3 regions of the Streptomyces saintjeani genome follow, and region 3 is predicted to be linked to each of the others. Evidence: riboswitches for the same ligand, from Rfam matches in the RefSeq annotation. Region 3 holds a riboswitch; each other region holds the start of a gene.
What was found. A riboswitch is a leader RNA that binds a small molecule or an ion and turns the genes downstream of it on or off. The one in region 3 is predicted to bind cyclic di-AMP.
Positions count from the first base shown of each region.

Region 1: it holds a riboswitch for cyclic di-AMP, as region 3 does, so the genes downstream of both, ACQCO7_RS20295 (M23 family metallopeptidase) here and ACQCO7_RS32600 (M23 family metallopeptidase) in region 3, are expected to answer to the same signal.
Region 2: it holds a riboswitch for cyclic di-AMP, as region 3 does, so the genes downstream of both, ACQCO7_RS36140 (peptidoglycan DD-metalloendopeptidase family protein) here and ACQCO7_RS32600 (M23 family metallopeptidase) in region 3, are expected to answer to the same signal.

Region 1 covers NZ_CP189624.1:4,484,419-4,491,611, forward strand. Annotated here, with positions in the region: gene trmB (tRNA (guanosine(46)-N7)-methyltransferase TrmB) at 1-287, shown strand, start outside; gene ACQCO7_RS20285 (PrsW family intramembrane metalloprotease) at 336-1,658, shown strand; gene ACQCO7_RS20290 (aldo/keto reductase) at 1,827-2,774, opposite strand; gene ACQCO7_RS20295 (M23 family metallopeptidase) at 2,886-3,881, opposite strand; cyclic di-AMP (ydaO/yuaA leader) riboswitch at 3,891-4,048, opposite strand; tRNA gene ACQCO7_RS20300 (tRNA-Met) at 4,291-4,364, opposite strand; gene ACQCO7_RS20305 (alginate lyase family protein) at 4,415-5,629, opposite strand; gene ACQCO7_RS20310 (dihydrofolate reductase family protein) at 5,671-6,777, opposite strand; gene ACQCO7_RS20315 (MarR family winged helix-turn-helix transcriptional regulator) at 6,884-7,193, shown strand, end outside.
Region 2 covers NZ_CP189624.1:8,023,295-8,030,487, reverse strand. Annotated here, with positions in the region: gene ACQCO7_RS36145 (exo-rhamnogalacturonan lyase family protein) at 1-2,170, opposite strand, end outside; gene ACQCO7_RS36140 (peptidoglycan DD-metalloendopeptidase family protein) at 2,372-3,385, opposite strand; cyclic di-AMP (ydaO/yuaA leader) riboswitch at 3,386-3,548, opposite strand; gene ACQCO7_RS36135 (alpha-galactosidase) at 3,824-5,896, opposite strand; gene ACQCO7_RS36130 (tyrosine-protein phosphatase) at 6,102-6,902, shown strand; gene ACQCO7_RS36125 (DUF6126 family protein) at 6,932-7,057, opposite strand; gene ACQCO7_RS36120 (helix-turn-helix domain-containing protein) at 7,054-7,193, opposite strand, start outside.
Region 3 covers NZ_CP189624.1:7,166,673-7,173,865, reverse strand. Annotated here, with positions in the region: gene ACQCO7_RS32610 (HPr family phosphocarrier protein) at 1-64, shown strand, start outside; gene ACQCO7_RS32605 (GntR family transcriptional regulator) at 282-965, opposite strand; gene ACQCO7_RS32600 (M23 family metallopeptidase) at 1,149-1,901, opposite strand; cyclic di-AMP (ydaO/yuaA leader) riboswitch at 1,916-2,062, opposite strand; gene ACQCO7_RS32595 (M16 family metallopeptidase) at 2,336-3,724, opposite strand; gene ACQCO7_RS32590 (M16 family metallopeptidase) at 3,721-5,112, opposite strand; gene ACQCO7_RS32585 (DNA gyrase/topoisomerase IV subunit A) at 5,472-7,193, shown strand, end outside.

The DNA of each region.
Region 1 (7,193 bases), 2.7 Mb from region 3:
AGAAGCGGCACCACAAACGGCGGCTGATCCAGGCGGAGTTCCTCGACCTGGCGGCGACGAGGCTGCGGCCCGGGGCGGTCGTGCACTGCGCGACGGACTGGGAGCCGTACGCAGAGCAGATGCTCGAAGTCCTGGACGCGCACCCGGAGTTCGAGAACACGCAGGCGGACGGCGGGTTCGCGCCTCGGCCGGCTTTCCGTCCGCTGACGCGCTTCGAGGGCCAGGGGATCGAGAAGGGCCACGTGGTACGGGACTTGCTGTTCCGCAGGGTCGGGCATCGCCGGTAGGGCAGACGCACCATCGCGGCGGAACCCAACCCTCGTTATGGTCATGACGTGTCGACCAGTGCCGCGTACCCGCCCGTCCCTCACCCTCCGATACCGCGCCCCCGCTGGTGGCGACGCCCCTCCGTGCGGTACGCCGCGCTGATCACCCTCCTCGCGGTCTCCGGCGTCGTCATCCTCGCGCTGGTCCGTGAACAGACCGGCACCCGGGGCCTGTTGGTGGGGCTCGGACTGGCCGTCTTTCCCGTGCCCCTCCTCGTCACCGCGTTCCGCTGGCTGGACCGCGTGGACCCCGCCCCCTGGCGGAACATGGTCTTCGCGTTCGCCTGGGGCGCCTGCGCGGCGACGCTGATCGCGATCGTGGCGAACACGTTCACGACGCAGTGGATAGCGAACACGACGGCGGACCCGGACGGCGCGGACACCCTCGGCGCCACCCTGATCGCGCCGATCGTCGAGGAGTCGGCCAAGGCCGCGGCCGTCCTGCTCGTCTTCCTGTTCCGCAGGCGGCAGTTCACCGGCCTCGTCGACGGCGTCGTCATCGCGGGAACCGCGGCGGCCGGGTTCGCGTTCACCGAGAACATCCTCTATCTGGGCTCGGCGTACGGCACGGACCGGATCGCCGGCGACGCCGTGTCCGTGACGGCGGCGACGTTCTTCGTACGGGTGATCATGTCCCCGTTCGCGCACCCCCTGTTCACGGTCTTCACCGGCATCGGCTTCGGCCTCTCCGCACTCACGGTCGGCGCCCGCCGGGTACGCCGGGTCCTGTTCCCCCTGACCGGCCTGGTCCTCGCGATGGGCATGCACTCCCTGTGGAACGGCTCCGCGCACTTCGGCGCGCTCGGCTTCTTCGTCGTGTACGGCGTGTTCATGGTCCCGGTGTTCGGCCTCCTGACCTGGCTGGTCATCTGGACCCGCCAACGCGAACTCCGCTACCTGCGCGAGGAACTCCCGCCGTACGTAGCGGCGGGCTGGCTCTCCCCGGCCGAACCCTTCGCCCTCGCCTCGATGAAGGCGCGACGGATCGCCCGCGACTACGCGACGCACTACCTGGGCAAGCCGGCGGCGAAAACCCTCGCGGAGTACGAATCGACGGCGCTGGCGCTGGCCCAACTCCGCCGCCGGGGCCGCCTGGGCCACGCCCCCACGGACTTCGTGGCCCGGGAACAACACCTGCTGACGACACTCTGGACGGCCCGCACGACAACTCGCCCGGCCTTGGAGTACGCGGCTCGCGCGACGGCTCCGGTGATGCCAGTGGCTCTGCCTTGGCAGCAGCAGCCTTGGCAGCCGCCGGTGACGTGGCAGCAGCCGACGGCGTATGGGGTGCCGGTGGGGCAGTATCCGCCGTATGGGGGCTACCGGGCTTAGGGGAAGGCCCCTGAGGGGCCCACCCACCTCTTTTCAGCCCGTCCGGCGCTTGAGGACGAGGCCCTTCGGGCCGAACGGGGTCCAGGGGCGGAGCCCCTGGCGGGGTCGAAGGGGTGGAACCCCTGGGGATGGGAAGGGTAGGGGCGGCGGGGACGAGGAAACCCACCCCTACGCCGAAGCCTCCGTGAGCCGCCCCACCTCCGCCTCCGTCAGCTCCAGCTCCGCCACCGCCAGCAGCGCCGGAAGCTGCTCCACCACCCGCGCGGAAGCGATCGGCGCCGCGACCGTCGGCTGAGCGGCGAGCCACGCCAGCGCGACCGTCGCGACCTCGGCCCCCCGAGCCTGCGCGACCTCGTCGAGAGCCGCGAGGACCTTCACTCCCCGCTCGGACTCCAGGTGCTTGCCGGCACCGCCGGCGGCACGCGCGCCCTCGACCACCGCACCCGGCCGGTACTTGCCCGTGAGGAAGCCGGACGCCAGCGCGAAGTAGGGGACGGCGGCAAGCCCCGCCTGGGAGACGACGTCCTGGAGGGAACCTTCGTACGTGTCGCGGGAGACGAGGTTGTAGTGCGGCTGGATCGCGACGTACCGGGCGAGGCCCTCGCGGTCGGAGAAGTCGAGGGACTCGCGCAGGCGGTCGGCGGAGATGTTGGACGCGGCGATGTGCCGGACCTTGCCCGCCTTCACGAGTTCGTCGAGCGCGCCGATGATCTCCTCGACCGGCGTGTCCGGCTGGTCGAAGTGCGTGTAGTAGAGGTCGATGTGGTCGGTGCCGAGGCGCTTCAGGGAGGCGTCCGCCGCCGCCTTGATGTTGTCCCCGGAGAGCCCCTTGAACTCGGGGTGCTGGCTGACCTTGGTCGCGATGACGACGTCGTCCCGGTTGCCGCGCGAGGCGACCCACCTGCCGATGATGGCCTCGGACTCGCCGCCGCTGTTGCCGTCGACCCACGCGGAGTAGGCGTCGGCGGTGTCGACGAAGTTGCCGCCGGCCGCGGCGTACGCGTCGAGGACGGCGAAGGAGGCCGCCTCGTCGGCGGTCCAGCCGAAGACGTTGCCGCCGAGGGAGAGGGGGAAGACTTCGAGGTCGGAGGAGCCGAGCGGGCGCAGAGTAGTCATGTTCTACGTCAACGGCGGTCCCGGACGGACACATTCCGCGACGACCGCAAAGTTCCGGTCAGAAAGAAGGCCGCCCCGAACACCGAGGCGGCCCGGATTCCTACGACGACCTCACGGGTTCAGCCCGTTGCCCCGCAGCCAGGCCATCGGGTCGATCCCGGTCGCGGCCCCATCGGGGTGCACCTCCAGGTGCAGGTGCGCCCCGGTCACGTTCCCGGTGGCCCCGACCCGCCCGATGACATCGCCCGTACCGACCTTCTGGCCGACACTGACGCTGATCGACGACTGGTGGGCGTACCAGATCTGCGTGCCGTCATCCAGGGTGAGGATGGTGCGGTAGCCGTAGGACCCGGCGTACCCGGCCTCCGTGATGGTCCCGCTGTGGACGGCCTTGATGAGCGTCCCGGAGGGAGCCGCGAAGTCGAGCCCGGTGTGGTAGCCGGACGACCACAGCGCCCCGGACTGCCCGAACCGCGACGTGAGGGTGTACGACGAGGTCGGCAGCGTGTACTGCTTGGCGAGCTCGGCGAGCCGCGCCTCCTCGGCCTTGCGCTTGACGGCGGCGTCGGCCTCTTCCTTGGCGTCCTCGACGTTGGCCTGCGCGGCCTTGGCGGCCTTGGAGGCGGCCTCGGCCTCGGCGCGCTGGGCGGCGACCTTGGCCTGCTGCTCGGCCTGCGTCTGCTGGGACTCGGCCTGCGCGATGATCCGGCTGCGCAGCGCCTCGGCGGCGTCGGAGGACTCCTGGCCGGCCTCGGCGACGATGTTGCTGATCGGCGCGGGGTCCTTGGCCTGGTCGCCGTCGTCGGAGACGAGGGAGCCGACGCCGGGTATGTCGGCGACGTTGATGGAGACGGGCGCGTTGCCCGTGTTGGCGCTGGCCATGCCGCCCGCGCTGACGGCGGCGATGACGCCGACGCCGAGGACCGTGGAGCTGCGGGCGAAGCCGCCGCCACCGGTGCGCTGCTTGGCGACGCGGTGCTTGCCCTTGACCGGCGCGAGGGAGTCGGCGGTGGGGTTCCACTCCTCCCAGGGGCCCTCGTCCTCGGCGCGGTAGCCGCCGAACCCGAAGGTCGGCTTGGGGGTTTCCTGGGCAGTCGGGTTCGCCACGCGGGCGCACTCCTTTCCTTCCGCCGCCTACCGGGTTAGCTGACGGGTTCGGAGCGGGAAGGTCTCCTACGCGCGTAAACCGGCCGCTCGTGAGCGGTGGCGTCCGCGTGATTCACCCCAAGGTGGTGGTTCCCCGGTTCCCTCGCGGGATTCGGCGCGTGCGCACGGAGCCGTCTCTTGTGACGGCTGGGACAACCGTGCTGCGTTATCGAACGTTAATCGACCCGGGGGCCCGTTTCCAAGCCGTTCCTCTTGATCGACAAACATTTCTGGCCCGGGATTATTGGGTCAACCACAGGGAAAAACGGGCGAGTTGGGGTGCCGATGAGAACATCGCGATACAGAGAGTGATCGATTCCGGACAGAAAAGAACCGGGACCCTGTTTCCAGGATCCCGGTTCTTTTTCAGTAGCGGGGACAGGATTTGAACCTGCGACCTCTGGGTTATGAGCCCAGCGAGCTACCGAGCTGCTCCACCCCGCGCCGTTGGCTTAACTATAGGCAGACACAGGGCGGATCACCAAACCGGTTCGCTAGACCCCCGGATTACCCGCGTGCGTCAGCGTCTCCCAGGCCACGAACAGGTCGTCCGTACCGGCGGGCCGGTGCCGCTCCACCAGCCGGTGCGCCGCCGGGACGGACTCGCCGAGGCGGCCCTCCAGGTGGTTGACCAGGACCTCCAGGTCGGGGCCCATGTTCCGGTCGACCTTCCCGCCGCACAGCCACGCCGGGGCCTTCTCGCCCTCCTGGTAGCGCGCGTGCAGCTCGGCCGCCGCCTTCAGCCGGTCCTTGGCCTCGCCGTACAGGTCGACGCCCTGGTGCCAGGCCGTCTCCGCGATGTGCGAGGCCGCCGCCAGCGAGTACCCGGCGTGCTTGAAGTTGCGGCACGTCTCCTGGGAGACGCCGTCCTTGAACATCGTCTGCCCGAACCAGTACTTCGTGAGCTTCGCCGGGTCGTCGAGGCCGGCCTTGGCGGGCGCGATCGGAACCCTGCCGTCCTTCTCCAGATAGAAGTACGCCGGGACCCGCGCCCGGAACCTGCTCAGCGCCCGGTCGAAGACCTTGTGGTCGTTCGTGAACACCCCGATGCCGATCGCCGCGTCCGTCATCGCGAGGTCCCAGTTCCCGTTGTAGTCCGGGACTTCTCTCGTGACGACGGGGAGGTACGCGTTCCTCAGCATGTCCTCGAACCTGGTCACCCGGGCGTCCGGCCACCCCGCCCCCGGCGTGTGCCGGACGATCTCCGCCGCCCGCGCCCACGTCGAACCCGCCCACGCGGTCTGCAACCCGGCGTCGTCCTCCGTGTGCCGCCGGATCTTCCCCGACCAGGCGTCCATGATCTCCCGCGCCTTCACGGCGTGCGCCCGCTTGCCGGTCACCCGGAACAGCAGGGCCTGCGTGTACGCGGCGATCGCGTCCTGCCGCTCCTCCACACATCCGTGCGCGGGGCGGTTCGGCTGGTCGCCGCCGGGGCAGTCGACGCTCTCGTACGGCTCCGGCCGGTACTTGTACGAGCCGTACTTGCTGTCCCGCATGTCCAGGTAGGCGCGCAGCCAGGGCTGTTTGCCGGCGTGCACGTTCTCGCGGGCGACGTCGAGCTGGACGTCGTTCACGAGGACCCCCGGGTGCGTGAAGGACGCGTCCGGGGGGAGGGCTCGGGCCATCTGGCGGGTGCTGTCGGTGGACGTGGAGCAGGCGGCTAGGGCTGCGCCCAGGAGGAGGGCGGTTACGGCTTTGGCTGACCTCATGTGGGCAGCGTCACCGCCCGCCCGCACCCCCGCCAGTCGTATCACCCCAACAGATGACCATTCGGTGCCTTTGCCGCCTTCTCGTACTCCGGCAGCAGGACCACGTCCACCCCCGCGTCCCGCAGCAGCCCGTTCCCGTCCGCGTCCCGCACGAAGGTGTCCGGCTCGACCCACGCCGTCACCACCCGCCGCACCCCCGCGTCCAGGATCAGCCTCGCGCACGGCGCCGGCCGCGAGGCCCTCCGGGCGCAGGGCTCCAGGCTGGAGTACACCGTCGCCCCCGCCAGCCTCGGATCCGCCGGGTCCAGCTTCGCGAGCGCCGCCTCCTCGGCGTGGACGACGGTGTCGGCGCCCTCTCTCGAAAACCCGCGCGCCATCTCCGTACCGTCCCGCGCGACGATCACCGCGCCGACGCTGAAGGCGGTCTCCGAGGGCGGGCAGAGTGCGGCGAGGTCGCAGGCGAGGGCCAGCCAGTGGTGGTCGGCCGGGGTCACACCCGGCCGGTACCGCATCAGGACGACGTCCTCGATCTGCCGCGTCTCGATCAGCCGGAGCCGGCTGCGCTCGTACTCGCCGGGCCCGAACAGCCGGGGCGCCTTCGGGTCCCCGACGAACAACGGGGCCACCACGAGCTGGAGTTCATCGGCCAGACCCGCCTGGATGAGCTGTGTGTGGACCGTGCCCCCGCCCTCGACCATGAGCCGCCGGACGCCGCGCTCGTAGAGGTCCGTGAGCAGCCGGTGCCAGTCCAGCTCCGGGCCCAGGGGTACGACGTCGGCGCCGATCCCGAGTCCTGCGATGCGCTGGGCGCCCAGGTCCGTCGTATAGACGGCCTTCTCCCCGCCGGTGTGCCAGAACCTGGCGTCGGGGTCGAGGTCCCCGGACGCCGTGACCGTCACCTTCAGGGGGTACTCGGCGCGGCCCTCGGCGACGCGGGCGGCGCGGCGGTCCTCGGAGTAGACGAGGAGGCGCGGGTTGTCGGCGCGGATCGTGCCGGCGCCGATCAGGATCGCGTCGACGGAGGCGCGGACCGCGTCGACGCGGTCGAAGTCGGCGGGGCCGGAGAGGAGGAGGCGGTCGGGGGCGGTGTCGTCGAGGTAGCCGTCGAGGGAGACGGCGGCGGAGAGGAGGACGTACGGGTAGGGCATCGGTGCGGTCTCCCCAGGCTCGTATGGCTGACGCTCGGTTCACGTGGCTGCGTGGTTCACGTGGCTGACGCTTGGTTCAAGTTTGAAACAAAACTACACTGGTCGTATGACGACCCGCTGGCTCAGTCCCGACGAGATGCGCGCCTGGCGCGCGTACGTCTCCGCGCTGTTCCTGGTGGAGGACGCGCTCGACCGGCAGCTCCAGCAGGACGCCGGGATGCCGCACCTCTACTACTCCATCCTCGCCAACCTCTCCGACGCTCCGGAACACCGCATGCGCATGACGGACCTCGCCGAGAGTACGAAGATCACGCGCAGCCGTCTGACGTATGCCGTGACTCGGCTGGAAAAGGACGGTCTGGTCCGGCGCGAGCAGTGCCGGTGGGACAAGCGGGGGAGCGTCGCGGCGCTCACCG
Region 2 (7,193 bases), 860 kb from region 3:
GGGCCCGCTCCGCCCGCGGTCCGCGTCGCTCCCACTCGGTGAGCCAGGCCGCCGAGATGCCGCCCCAGTCGGTGCCGAAGCCGACGGAGAGGGCGTGCCGGTCGCCGGGGGTGTAGCCGTCGGTGCGGACCTTGCGCTGGGGGTCGACGGCGAGGAACGTCAGCTCCACGTCGGCGAGTTCGCGCAGCAGGTCGCCGGTGCGCTCGTCGCCCGTGAGGTAGTAGAAGAAGCGCCGGTTGGCCGCCGTCGAGATCCGCACCTGCTTGGCGCTGTCCGCGTAGTGCTGGACGCCGTGCCGGGTGCCGAGGCCCGCCCACTTGCCGAGGTGGTAGACGTCGACCTCGCCGGTGTGCCGCGTCATCGCCTCCGCGAACCGGAACACCTCGGCGGAGCCGGTGCGCAGGAAGTGGTACCAGAGCCAGAGGTCGGTCCCCAACTCCGAGTTGTCCCAGGCGAATCCGCCGACGTCGTAGCGCCAGACGTGCCGGTCGGTGTCGTAGGTGTGCTGGACGTCGCCGTAGTCGAGGAACCCGTACCAGCGCCGCTCCTCGCGCTGGTCGCGGTAGTAGGCGAACAGGTCGTCGAGGTGGTCCTCGATCGCCGTGCGGGCCTTCGAGGAGCGGTCGACGGGCGCCCAGTCGCCGAACACCCCGGCGGCGTGCAGGCGCCCGGGTGCGGCGGTCAGAAGGGGCGGGGTCGCAACGGCTCTGGAAAAACTGGCGAGTTGAGCGGCGGCCGGTGTCTTCTCCACGGCCCAGAACGTGAGTTCACTGGTCCGCGCGATCCCGTACGGGGTGCCGAAGCCGGGCTCGTAGTCCTCGTACGTGATCTCCAGGCCGCCGTCGGACTGCTTGTCGTACGTGTCCTGGCCCAACCCGTCGTGGTAGAAGCGCAGATCGAGCGGCTGGGCTTCCGGGGCGTAGAGCCAGAGGGTGACCTCGGCGGCGCTGCTCGCGGCGCCGCGCACGTCGAGCTGGGTGGGGTGGCGCTGCCAGAAGTCCCGTACGCCGAAGGCGAGTCCGCCGCTCGCGCCGCCGACGTACCCGAATCCACCGGCCCGTTGACCGGCGGCGGCCGGGATCCAGCCGTGCCCGGCCTTGGTGCGCTTGCGGATCTGGTAGCCGTCGGCGGTGAGTTGGGCCAGCGTGTAGTCGCCCCACTGGGGGATGTAGGCGAGGCGGCTGGACACGCGCGTGTCCCAGGTCGCGAGGTCGGGCAGCTTCTCCCCGGCGACCTGCGCGGCCCGGACCGCCGCACCGGGGTCGCGGCGCAGGCCGGTGATGCCCTGGACGGCCTCGGCGAACAGGCCCCCGCCGGAGTCGGCGAAGCGGATGTGCCGGTCGTACGCCTGGTCGCGCAGCGGGACCGTGAAGCGCACCCCGAGCCCGCGCAGGAAGTCGCCCTGGTCGCGGCCGGGTTCCTGCTCGCCGTCCCAGACGAAGGTGTGCACGAGCCGGAACGACTCCGCACCGGCCGAGAACGCGAACCGCAGCACGAACGGCAGCCACCCCCGCCCGCCGTGCCGGTGCCGACCCTCGACCCGTACCACGGCCCGCACCGGCCCGTCCTGCTCGACCTCCACCTTCTCCACCCGCCCGGCGAACGCCTCCACCTCGGCCCCGCCCTGCACACTCCCCTGCCGCAGCGCGACCAGCCGCCCGTCCCGCGCGACCTCGACCCCACCGCGCCTCAGACTCCGTACGACGGTGTCGGCGCCCTTCGCCGCGAAGAGCGCCGTCAGGACGCCGGTCGAGACCTCGACGCCGCCCTTCGCGCGCCGGACCGCCACCCGGTGCCGCGGTGCGGCCGGGGTGCCCGCGTCGAGGAGGTAGCGCTCGGAGCGGGGGGCGTCGGGGGCGATCGCGTGGGCCGTCCACTTGACCGAGCCGTCGGGCCAGTAGGCGGTGGGCCAGGTCTGGACGGGGACGTCGGTGCCGTCGGCGGTCGTCAGCTTCAGGGGCTGTCCGGATCTGTGCGTACCGCGCGCCCAGGGGACGCCCCAGGTGGTGCCGGCGTGGGCGTCGGGGGCGCCCTCCAGCCAGTGCAGCTCGGTGCCGGCGGCCGTGCCGGACGCCGCGGCTGCGGGGCGGGACAGGGCCCAGGAGAACGAGGTGGCGGCTGCCGCGACTGCGGCGCCCTTGATGACGGTACGTCGGTGGACGCCGGACACGGGACCTCCAGGAAAGCGCTTGCGGGGGACGGAGATCACTGTGTGCCCGCGCTTTCCCGGCTGTCGACGGATGCCACACGACCGCAACAGAACGATCATGATCGCGCAAGAACCGACAGGGTCATGCTTGGTGAACGCCCCGAAGGCCGGACCCGGGGATCGGGGGTCCGGCCTTCGGAGGCGTGTCGGGCGACGCTGGTGTCAGACGGAGACCCCGTGCGAGCGGAGGTACGCGAGCGGGTCTATGTCCGAGCCGTAGTCCGGGGTCGTGCGCATCTCGAAGTGCAGGTGCGCTCCGGTCACGTTGCCCGTGGCGCCGGAGTAGCCGATCTGCTGGCCCGCGCTGACGGTCTGGCCGACCGAGACGTTGAGCGCCGAGAGGTGCGCGTACTGCGCGTAGTAGCCGTCCGCGAGCTTGATGACGACCTGGTTGCCGTACGCCCCGCCCCAGCCGGCCGCGACGACCGTACCGGCGCCGACCGCCCGCAGGGTCGTACCGCTCGGGACGACGAAGTCGACGCCCGTGTGGTAGCCGCTGGACCACATGCTGCCGGCGACGCGGTAGCCGGTGCCGATGATCGCGCCCCGGACGGGGAGGGTGAAGCCGGAGGAGGACGAGGCGCTCTCGGTGGTGGCCTTCGAGGAGGAACTCTTCGAGGAAGAGGAGGAGCCCTTCGAGGAAGCCGAGGAGTCCGAGGAACCCTGCGACTTCTGCGACGACCGCTGCGACGACCGCGAGTCGGAGGAGGACGAGCCGGACGACGAACTCGACGACGAGGAGCCGGAGGAGCTTTCCGCCCGCGCCGCCTTCGCGCCGAGCGACAGCCGCAGCCCGGGGTGGATCAGCGACGGGTCGGAGCCGACGGCGTCCCGGTTGTCCTCGTACAGCCGCTGCCAGCCGCCCGTGAGGTTCTGCTCCTCGGCGATCTTCGAGAGGTAGTCGCCGGAGCGGACGGTGTAGGTGGTCGTCCTGCGGGTGGTGGCCGACGTCGTCGCCGAGGCCGTGCGTGCGACCGGGACGGCCTGGACGGTCTTCCCGGAGACCGGCGCCACGGAGGCGGCGGTGGTGGTGCCCGCGGCGGACGCCGTCTGGGCGTGTGCCCCGGTGGCCCCGATGAGCGGAATGGCGAGCGCCGCGCCACCCGTTCCGGCCACGGCGAGCGACCGGGAGAAACGAGGCGGCTTCGGGCGGCGGTGCTTACCCCTGGCGGGCATGGATTTCCTCTCCTGCGCCTACGAGGTGAGCTGTCGGGTGCGGACAGGAGATGTCCGGCCGTGCCGAGGCACCGCTTAACCCCAAGCCTGCTCCGGAAGACCGGACCAGGCGGAACTGCCTGTGGGTCCCCCGCTCCTGCCGTTTCCTTGGTGGGTGTGTTCGGCTCCGGACTGCGGCAGGATTCGGCGTCCGCCCGGATTGGTGATGAACGTAGGCGACGCGGACGCACGGGGACAAGCAGAAGTTGTATATGAATCTCTTTCCTGTCGATTCACGGTGTGTTTCGACCGTCCGCGCACACCGCGCGAAAACCCTCCGAACCCCTGAATCCCCTTGAAAATCCGGCCTATTACGTGCGCATGACGCGTAGCGCAGGGCCAGAAATATGACCCTGCTCACGCAACCGATTCACAGATTTCCCAATTCGGACAGAAACCTCAGATGCGGCGCAGCCGGAATACCGCCGCATCGAGGTCACCGCTCAGCCCGGTCCGCAGCCCGTGATGCACCAGCACCGCGCCCCGGTGGATCTCGCCGGTTTCGAGGCATTCGTACGACGCCGTCGCGTCAAGTCCGCGCAGCCGCACCGCCGGTGCGGTCTCCCCGTAGTGCTGGGCCTGGAGCCAGGCCAGGACGACGGTGTCGTCACCGCGCACGTACTGCACGGCGCTGAGACCGCCCTCGGGGGCGCGCAGCCGGTACAGGTCGCCCTGCTGGACGACGGGCCGGATCTTCTTGTAGAGCTCCACCCACTCGCGCGCCTCGGCGAGTTCCGCGTCGGTCCACTCCGAGAGGTCCCCGCCGACGCCGAGCACCCCGGCGAAGGAGCTGACGAACCGGAACTTCAGCGAGCTGACCCGGTGGTTGAGCTGGGTGTTGGGGCTGTCGGTGACCCAGGCGGCCATCACGCGCGCGGGGTGGATCTGGCTGAAGCCGTGCTGGATGGCGAGCCGGTCCAGCGGGTCGGTGTTGTCGGAGGTCCACACCTGGTCGGTGCGGCTGAGGATGCCGAGGTCGATCCGGCCGCCGCCGCCCGAGCAGGACTCGAAGGCGACGCCGGGGTGCGCGGCGCGCAGCCGGTCCAGGAGCCGGTACAGCGCGCGCACGTGGTCGACCCACAGGCGCTGCGGGTAGGGGTCGCCGGGCCAGCCGGCGTCGGTGAAGCAGCGGTTGAAGTCCCACTTCACGTAGTCGATGGGGGCGCTGGACAGGAGGGTGTCGAGCTGCTCCCAGAGGTACTCCTGGACGTCCTCGCGCGCGAGGTTCAGCATCAGCTGGTTGCGGAACTCGCTGCGCGTGCGGCCCTCCTGGAACTGCACCCAGTCGGGGTGCGCGCGGTAGAGGTCGCTGTCCGGGTTGACCATCTCGGGCTCGACCCAGATGCCGAACCGCATCCCGAGACCGTGCACCTGGTCGGCGAGGGGCTTGAGGCCCTGGGGGAAGCGGTCGGGGTTGGGCGTCCAGTCGCCGAGGCCCGCGCGGTCGCTGACGCGCTTGCCGAACCAGCCGTCGTCGACGACGAACAGCTCGACCCCGATGTCGGCGGCCTTGCGCGCGAGGACGAGCTGCTGCTCCTCGGAGATGTCGAAGGTGGTCGCCTCCCAGGAGTTGAACAGCACCGGGCGGTCCTGGCCGGCGTCCGGGATCACGTGCTCGCGCTGGTAGGCGTGCCAGGCGCGGCTGGCGCCGCCGAAGCCGCCGTCGGACCACAGGGCCGCGAAGACGGGCGTCGTGAAGGAGTCGCCGTCGGCGAGGAGGAGCAGGCCCGAGTCGTCGTGTCCGGCGCCGCCGGTGATCTGTACGCGTGCGTCGGGGAGCTGGGCGACGGCGATCCGCCAGGAGCCGGACCAGCCGAGGGCGGTGGTGAAGACCTCGCCGGTCTCCTCGGTGGCGTCGGTGTCGAGGGCGACCCAGGGCAGGTGCGGGTGGCCGGTGTGGCCGCGGCGGCTGCCGATGACCTTCTCGCCGTAGGTGAGCTGTGTGCGCGTGAGGCGGGACTCGGCCGCCCAGCGGCCGTGGAGCTGGGAGAGGCGCCAGCCCTCGCGGTGCGGGAGGGTCCAGGTCGCGGAGTCGGCGCGCAGCAGCTCCAGGGGTTCGCCGCCGTCGTTGCCGAGGACGGCCCAGCGCTCGACGACGTCCCCGCGCATCCGGTAGTGCAGCGCGACGGTCAGTCCGCCGTCGCGGAACGCGAGCCGGAGTTCGTCGCCATCCGCCTCGTACGCGTCGAAGGTCCACTCGGTGCCCCGGCGCGCGGGCGTGCGCACGGAGAGCGCGGGGCGGGTGAAGCGGGGGCCGCCCTCGACGGGGTACTCCTCACGGCCGTCGAGTGCGGACTCGAAGGACGAGCCGTGCGGCAGCGGGACGGCCGCCAGCGCCTCGGCGTCGGCGAGGGCGATCGCCGGTCCCCAGTGGAGGTGCAGCAGCTCGCCGCGCTCGGTGAGGTGGAGGGCGTAACTGCTCGTGGGGCCCGACAGGAGCCACGTACGCCCGTTCTCAGCGGTTTCCAGCATCAGACCCTCACACGATCGAAAATCAGTTAAAACACATACGAACACGTACGACCAGACAGCAACATCATCGGGGGTCCCCGGGGCCGCCTGCAACGCCTGTGGACAACTCATGGGGTGTCACCCCCATGTCGTATCGTCGACAGCGTGTCCCACCGGCCATTTTCCTGAGCCGCGCCGGTCCGGGACCGACTGGGAGGGAGACCCCGTGACGCAGCAGATCCCCTCGACCGAACCCGAGCTGGCAGGTGTGCGCAACTTCCGTGACGTCGGAGGCCTGCCGACGACCGACGGGCGCCGGGTGCGCCAGGGCGTGCTGTTCCGCAGCGGCCATCTGGCGCACGCGACCGAGGAGGACGCCGCGTTCCTGGCCTCGCTGGGGCTGCACACGGTCTTCGACTTCCGCAACGCGGCGGACCAGAAGCTGGAGGGCCCGGACGTCGAGCTGCCGGGCACGCGGAACGTGAACCTGCCGCTGTCGGACCCGGCGGACGGCGCGGAGTTCTGGGCGATGGTCCGCGACGGCAGGATCGAGCAGCTGCGCGAGCTTCTCGGCGGGGGCAAGGCGGCCGGGCGGATGATCGCCTCGTACCGGACGATCATCAAGGGGCGCACGCCCGAGCACGCGCGGGTGCTGGCCGCCCTCGCCGACGACAGCACGCCCGCGCTGATGCACTGCGCCGCCGGCAAGGACCGCGCGGGCCTGTCGATCGCGGTGACGCTCCTCGCGCTGGACGTCGAGCGCGAGGCGATCGTCGCGGACTACCTGGAGTCCAACGCGACCCACCGCCGCTACCAGCTGCGCCGGACGGACGGCTCCGTGCCCCCCGCGCGCGACCCCGAGGTCACCGAACTCCTCAGCCCCCTGTTCGAGGCCCGCGTCGAGTACCTCCAGGCGGCCTTCGCCGCGATCGACGAGCACTGGGGGTCGGTGGACGCGTATCTGGAGCGGGGCCTCGGGGTGACGCCGGAGCTGCGGGCGCGCCTGAAGGACCGCTTCCTGGAGTGATCCCCCGCAGCCCCGGCCCCCGGCCCCGCCTACTGCCGCGAGCCCGCCTCGAACAGGAACCAGATGAACAGCGCCAGGATGTGACCGCCGACGACGTAGATCAGCAGCCTGATCCACAGCGCGCGCGGGAAGCCTTCCTCACGGTTGTCGCTCATGGTGTGTCTCCAGGGTTGGGCCCCAGGCACAGCGTGGCCGTGGGGCTCTGTAGCAGGGTGTGGACGAACAGGAGGTCGACGCCGGACGCGTCGCGCGCGGCGATGCGGTGCGGGGTCAGCGAGTCGAAGTGCGCGC
Region 3 (7,193 bases):
GGCCCTCGACCGGCTGGCGAAGCTGGTCTCCGAGGGCCTCGACGAGCTCCCCGAGACCGTCTGACGCCACCCACGCGCGCGTACGGAGCCGCGCCGCCCTCTCCCGGGCGGCGCGGCTCCGTCGTTGTCCGAGCATCCCGGAATGCATTTCCCCGCACAGTATTGCGGGGTGTGCGAGGGCATACGGAAGGCGCACGTCGAGAAATTCACGGCGCACTCGCGAAAAGGGCAGCGGAAATACACCTCCGCCAAATACCTCTTCTTTGTATACGGTGCCCGTGTTAATGACGCAGGCCGGTCATGTTTACGGCGTGTTGCGAAGTCCTCACGCGGTCCGCGCCGGCGAAGCGCAGCCGGTGGGCGGCGGTGGAGCGCTCGGTGTGCAGGGCGGTCAGCGCACGCGCGCGCTCGGCGTCCCCGCGCGCGACGGCGTCGACGATCGCGCCGTGCTCGGTCCAGGAGTCGACGGGGCTGGCCGACGGCTCCACCGCGTACATCCAGGCGATCTTGTGGCGCAGCTGGGTCAGCGTCGAGGTCAGGGCGTGGCTTCCGCAGGCCTGGGCGAGCGTCTCGTGGAACCAGCCGCCCAGGGAGCGCAGATCCTCGCTGCTGCCCCTCCTGGCGCGCTCCTGGCCCAGCCTGACGAGTCCGCGCAGCACCTTCAGGTGGGCCTCGGTGCGCCGCTGGGCGGCCCGGGCGGCGCCGAGCGGCTCCAGGAGCAGCCGCATCTCCAGCAGGTCGGCGGCCTCCTGCTCGGTCGGCTCGGCCACGCACGCGCCCGCGTGGCGCCGGGTCACGACGAAGCCCTCGGCCTCCAGCGTGCGCAGCGCCTCGCGGACGGGGACGCGGCTGACGCCGTACCGGCGCGCGAGGAGTTCCTCGGTGAGGCGGCTGCCGCGCTCGTAGACACCCGCGACGATGTCGTCCCGGACGGCCGTGCACACCGAGTGCGCCGGAATACGCATGACGGACCTCCGCCTTAATCCCCGTGAAACGTCGACGATTGACGTGTGTTCCGTGACTCTATTGCAATGAGCGGGAATTTCCGATGGCAGGCCGGAATCCAGGGATATTTTTTGGACAAGGGGCCGTCCGAAACGCCGAAAGCCCCGGCCGAGAGGGCCGGGGCTGGACGATCTCTCGCGGGGTCAGACGTCGACGCCGTGCGCGCGCAGGTAGGCGACGGGGTCGATGTCGGAGCCGTACTGCGGTGTCGTACGGGCCTCGAAGTGCAGGTGCGGGCCGGTCACGTTGCCCGTCGCGCCCGAGTAGCCGATCCGCTCCCCCGGGGTGACCGTCTGCCCCACCGCGACGGAGATCGACGACAGGTGGCCGTACTGGGTGTACGTGCCGTCGTTCATCCGGACGACGACCTGGTTGCCGTAGGCGCCGCCCCAGCCGGCCTCCACGACCGTGCCGAGGCCGACGGCGTGCACAGGGGTGCCGGTGGCGGCGTGGAAGTCGATGCCCGTGTGGCTGCCGGAGGACCACAGGGAGCCGCCGCTGCGGTAGCCCGTGGACACGTACGAGCCGGTGACCGGCGCGACGAAGGCGTTCAGACGGGCGCGTTCGGCCTCCCTCGCGGCGCGGGCCTCAGCGGCGCGCGCGGCCTTCGCCTCCTCGGCGGCCTGGATGCGCAGGGCCTGCGCACGCGCGCGTACGGCCGCCTGCTGGACGGCGTGCTCCTGCGCGTGCGCGCGGTCGTCGACGTGCTCGGTGACGTCGAGGCGCATGGTGACCGTGTCGTCCGCGAGGGTCATCGCGTTCGCGGCGGTCGGTTCGGGGGGTGATCCGGCGGCCAGCGCCGAGGTCGTCAGCGCCGCTATGCCCGCCGCGCGGGCGGTCGTACGCTGCATCCGGGTCGCCTTGCGGCGCCTGCCGGTGGCGCAGGTGAACGCCATGGAGTCGAGTTCGTCCTTTCCTTCCCTCTCGCCTACCGGGTTAGCTGACGGGTTCGGAGCAGGAAGGTCTCCTACGGGCGCACGCGCCCGATTCACCCCAGGGACTGTGGGTCCCCGGCTCCCCTGGCTCGCGCCGTACGGGGACTCGGCGATCGCTGTCCGGTGCCGCGGTGTGCGGCGCACTGCCCGACGAACAGCCCGGACGACGCTAGAGGGCGTGCCGCTGATTCCCAAACGCACAGCGGCTTTTGTAGCGCACACCACAGGGCAGAGGTGAACCCTCCGGGCGAAAACGGTCACCCCTGGGGGGCGCGTTCCGGGCGGGGTGTGACTTCGCGAACAGCGAACCCGCGCGGGAGGCTGGGCAGCGTGCACGCGCGCGTGCGGCTCACCGGCCGCCCCACGCGCGCGTGCCCGTGCTCCTGCTCCGCCGTCTACTCCGCCGCCACGACCCGCACCGGGCCGATCCCGAGGGCCTCGACCGGCTCGCGGATCTCTTTCGCGTCGCCGACGAGGACGGTGACGAGGCGGTCGACGGGGAAGGCGTTGACGACCGCGGCGGTGGCCTCGACGGTGCCGGTGGCGGCCAGCCGCCGGTAGAGCGTCGCCTGGAAGTCGTCGGGGAGGTGCTGCTCGACCTGGTCGGCGAGGGTCCCGGCGACGGCCGCGGCGGTCTCGTACTTGAGCGGCGCCACGCCGACGAGGTTCTGCACGGCGAAGTCGCGCTCGGCGTCCGTGAGGCCCTCGGCGGCGAGGGTGCGCAGGACGGTCCACAGGTCCGCGAGGGCGGGCCCGGTGTTGGGCGTGTCGACGGAGCCGCTGATGGCGAGCATCGAGGCGCCCGAGCCGTCGGGGGCGGAGCGCAGGACCTGCCCGAAGGCGCGCACGCCGTAGGTGTAGCCCTTCTCCTCGCGCAGGACGGCGTCCAGACGGGACGTCAGGGTGCCGCCGAGGCAGTACGTGCCGAGCACCTGCGCGGCCCACACGCGGTCGTGCCGGTCGGCGCCCACGCGCCCGATCAGCAGCTGCGTCTGCACGGCGCCGGGCCGGTCGACGATGACGACGCGCCCGGTGTCGTCGGCGGTGACCGGCGGGACCGGCCGGGGCTGCGCGGTGGACCCCGTCCAGGCGCCCAGGGTCTCGCCGAGCAGCGCGTCGAGGTCGATGCCGTTCAGGTCGCCGACGACGACCGCGGTGGCCGTCGCGGGGCGCACGTGCCGGTCGTAGAAGGCGCGGACGGCGTCGGCGTCGATCTTCTCGACGGTGTCCTCGGTGCCCTGGCGCGGGCGGGACATGCGCGCGGTCGCCGGGAACAGCTCCTTGGACAGCTCCTTGGCGGCCCGCCGGGAGGGGTTGGCCAGCTCGTGCGGGATCTCGTCGAGCCGGTTGCGCACCAGCCGGTCGATCTCGCCCTCGTCGAACGCGGGCGCGCGCAGGGCGTCGGCGAGCAGCCCGAGCCCCTTGGCGAGCCGGGAGGCGGGGACCTCCAGGCTGAGCCGGACGCCGGGGTGGTCGGCGTGCGCGTCGAGCGTGGCGCCCGCGCGCTCCAGCTCGGCGGCGAACTCCTCGGCGGAGTGCCGGTCGGTGCCCTCGGAGAAGGCGCGCGCCATGATCGTGGCGACGCCGTCCAGGCCGGTCGGCTCGGCCTCCAGGGGCGCGTCGAGGAGGACCTCGACGGCGACGACCTGCTGGCCGGGGCGGTGGCAGCGCAGGACGGTCAGGCCGTTGCCGAGGGCGGCGCGCTCGGGCGCGGGGAACGCCCAGGGCCTGGCCTCGCCCGCCTGGGGCTGCGGGTGGAAGTCCATCGTGGCGAGCTCGGTCACTTGGCCGTCTCCTCGTTGTCGTCGGCCTCTACGGTCGCTACACGCGCGGGGTCCTCGGGCACGTCCGCGTCCTCGGCGCTGTCCGGATGCTTGGGCTCGTAGACGAGCACCGCGCGGTTGTCGGGCCGCAGCCGCGCCTTGGCGACCTCCTGGACCTCCTGCGGAGTGATCTCCAGCACGCGCTGTACGGCCGTGAGGGCGAGCTGCGCGTCGCCGAACAGGACGGCGAACCGGCACAGTTCGTCCGCGCGCCCGGCGACCGTGCCGAGCCGGTCCAGCCACTCGCGCTCCAGCTGCGCCTGCGCGCGCTCCATCTCCTCGGCCGTCGGGCCCTCCTCGGCGAACCGGGCGAGCTCCTCGTCGATGGCGGCCTCGATGACGGGCACCTCGACGTCCCCGGACGTCTTGACGTCCAGCCAGCCCAGGGAGGGCGCCCCGGCCAGCCGCAGCAGACCGAAGCCGGCCGCGACAGCGGTCCGGTCGCGCCGTACGAGCCGGTTGTACAGGCGGGAGGACTCGCCGCCGCCGAGGACGGTGAGCGCCAGGTCGGCGGCGTCCCCCGCGCGCGTGCCGTCCTCGGGGAGCCGGTAGGCGGCCATCAGCGCGCGCGCCGGGACCTCCTCGACGACGACCTCGCGCAGCTGCTCGCCGATGACGTCCGGCAGGGAGCCGTCACGCGGCTCGGGCTTGCCGTCGTGGGACGCGATGGAGCCGAAGTACTTCTCGACCCAGGCGAGCGTCTGCTCCGGGTCGATGTCGCCGACCACCGACAGGACCGCGTTGTTGGGCGCGTAGTACGTCCGGAAGAACGCGCGCGCGTCCTCCAGGGTCGCCGCGTCCAGGTCGGTCATCGACCCGATGGGCGTGTGGTGGTAGGGGTGGCCGTCCGGGTAGACGAGGGCGGTCAGCTTCTCGAACGACGTCCCGTAGGGGACGTTGTCGTAGCGCTGGCGGCGCTCGTTCTTGACGACGTCGCGCTGGTTCTCCATCGACTCGTCGTCCAGGGCGGCCAGCAGGGAGCCCATGCGGTCGGCCTCCAGCCAGAGCGCGAGCTCCAGCTGGTGCGTGGGCATGGTCTCGAAGTAGTTGGTGCGCTCGAAGCTGGTAGTGCCGTTGAGGGAGCCGCCGGCGCCCTGCACCAGCTCGAAGTGGCCGTTGCCCTTCACCTGGGCGGAGCCCTGGAACATCAGGTGCTCGAAGAGGTGGGCGAGGCCGGTACGGCCCTTGACCTCGTGGCGCGAGCCGACGTCGTACCAGAGACACACCGCCGCGACGGGGGTCAGATGGTCCTCGGAGAGCACCACGCGCAGGCCGTTGGCCAGGCGGTGCTCGGTCGCTGTCAGGCCCCCGGAGCCTGCCTGGGCTGTGGCCGTGTGACCCATGGGCATGTACGTCCCTTCGATGGCGGACGCGGTCGTGGACCGCGGACTTTCCTGCCGGTCCTGTCACTGTATGCAAGCGTGCGGACGGTCGGTGAAGTTCCCGGCGGACGTACGCCGAGAGCGGATCGCGTAACCTGCGGGCTGCCGTGGGGGAACGGGCCGTGCTCGTCCGGCCGGGCCCGCTGAGCCGGGTCCTGGCCCGGGTTGTCAGTGCCACGGTCCACAATGGTCGACGTCAGACCCTTGAGCACGTCCCGTACGAGCGAGTCCGGACCCGGGTTCTTCGAACCGGGAGCAACCCGGCCCGCTCGGCACCGACTTGAGTGCCCCGCAGGCAATCGACCAGAAAAGAGGAGCCGGCAGCGATGGCCCGCCGCAGCACGAAGACCCCACCGCCCGACGACTCGTTCGAGGAGCGGATCCTCGACATCGACGTCGTCGACGAGATGCAGGGCTCCTTCCTCGAATACGCCTACTCGGTCATCTACTCCCGCGCCCTGCCCGACGCCCGCGACGGCCTGAAGCCGGTCCACCGCCGCATCGTCTACCAGATGAACGAGATGGGCCTGCGCCCCGACCGGGGCTACGTCAAGTGCGCGCGTGTGGTCGGCGAGGTGATGGGCAAGCTGCACCCGCACGGCGACGCGTCGATCTACGACGCGCTCGTGCGCATGGCACAGCCGTTCTCCATGCGCGTGCCCCTCGTCGACGGGCACGGCAACTTCGGCTCCCTGGGCAACGACGACCCGCCGGCCGCGATGCGGTACACGGAGTGCCGGCAGGCCGAGGCTACGAGCCTGATGACCGAGTCGATCGACGAGGACACGGTCGACTTCACGCCCAACTACGACGGTCAGGAGCAGGAGCCGGTGGCGCTGCCCGCCGCCTTCCCGAACCTCCTGGTCAACGGCTCGTCCGGGATCGCGGTCGGCATGGCGACGAACATGCCGCCGCACAACCTGGGCGAGGTCGTGGCCGCCGCCCGCCACCTGATCCGCTTCCCGAACGCGGACCTGGACGCGCTGATGAAGTTCGTCCCGGGCCCCGACCTGCCGACGGGCGGGCGGATCGTCGGCCTGTCCGGCATCCGGGACGCGTACGAAACGGGCCGGGGCACGTTCAAGATCCGGGCGACGGTCTCGGTGGACACCGTGACGGCGCGCCGCAAGGGCCTGGTCATCACCGAACTGCCCTTCACCGTCGGCCCCGAGAAGGTCATCGCCAAGATCAAGGACCTGGTCGGCTCGAAGAAGATCCAGGGCATCGCCGACGTCAAGGACCTCACCGACCGCTCGCACGGGCTGCGGCTGGTCATCGAGATCAAGAACGGCTTCGTCCCGGAGGCCGTCCTGGAGCAGCTCTACAAGCTCGCGCCGCTGGAGGAGTCCTTCGGCATCAACAACGTCGCCCTGGTGGACGGCCAGCCGCTCACGCTGGGCCTCAAGGAGCTCCTCGAGGTCTACCTGGACCACCGCTTCACCGTCGTACGGCGGCGCAGCGAGTTCCGGCGCGGCAAGCGCCGCGACCGCCTGCACCTGGTGGAGGGCCTGCTGACGGCGCTCGTCGACATCGACGAGGTCATCCGGCTGATCCGCTCCAGCGACAACAGCGCGCAGGCGAAGGAGCGCCTCATCGAGCGCTTCTCGCTGTCGGAGATCCAGACCCAGTACATCCTCGACACGCCGCTGCGCCGGCTCACCCGGTTCGACCGGATCGAGCTGGAGTCGGAGAAGGAGCGGCTCAACGCGGAGATCGCCGAGCTGACCCGGATCCTGGAGTCGGACAGCGAGCTGCGCAAGCTGGTGTCGGGCGAACTGGCCGCGGTCGCCAAGAAGTTCGGCACGGAGCGGCGTACGGTCCTGCTGGAGTCGTCCGGCGCGACCGCGTCCGCCGTGCCGCTCCAGGTGGCCGACGACCCGTGCCGGGTGCTGCTGTCGTCGACGGGGCTGCTCGCGCGTACGGCGAACGGCGAGCCGTTCGCGGCCGAGGAGGACGCCGCGCGCGTGAAGCACGACGTGATCGTCTCCGCGGTGCCCGCGACGGCCCGGGGCGAGATCGGCGCGGTGACCTCCGAGGGCCGGCTGCTG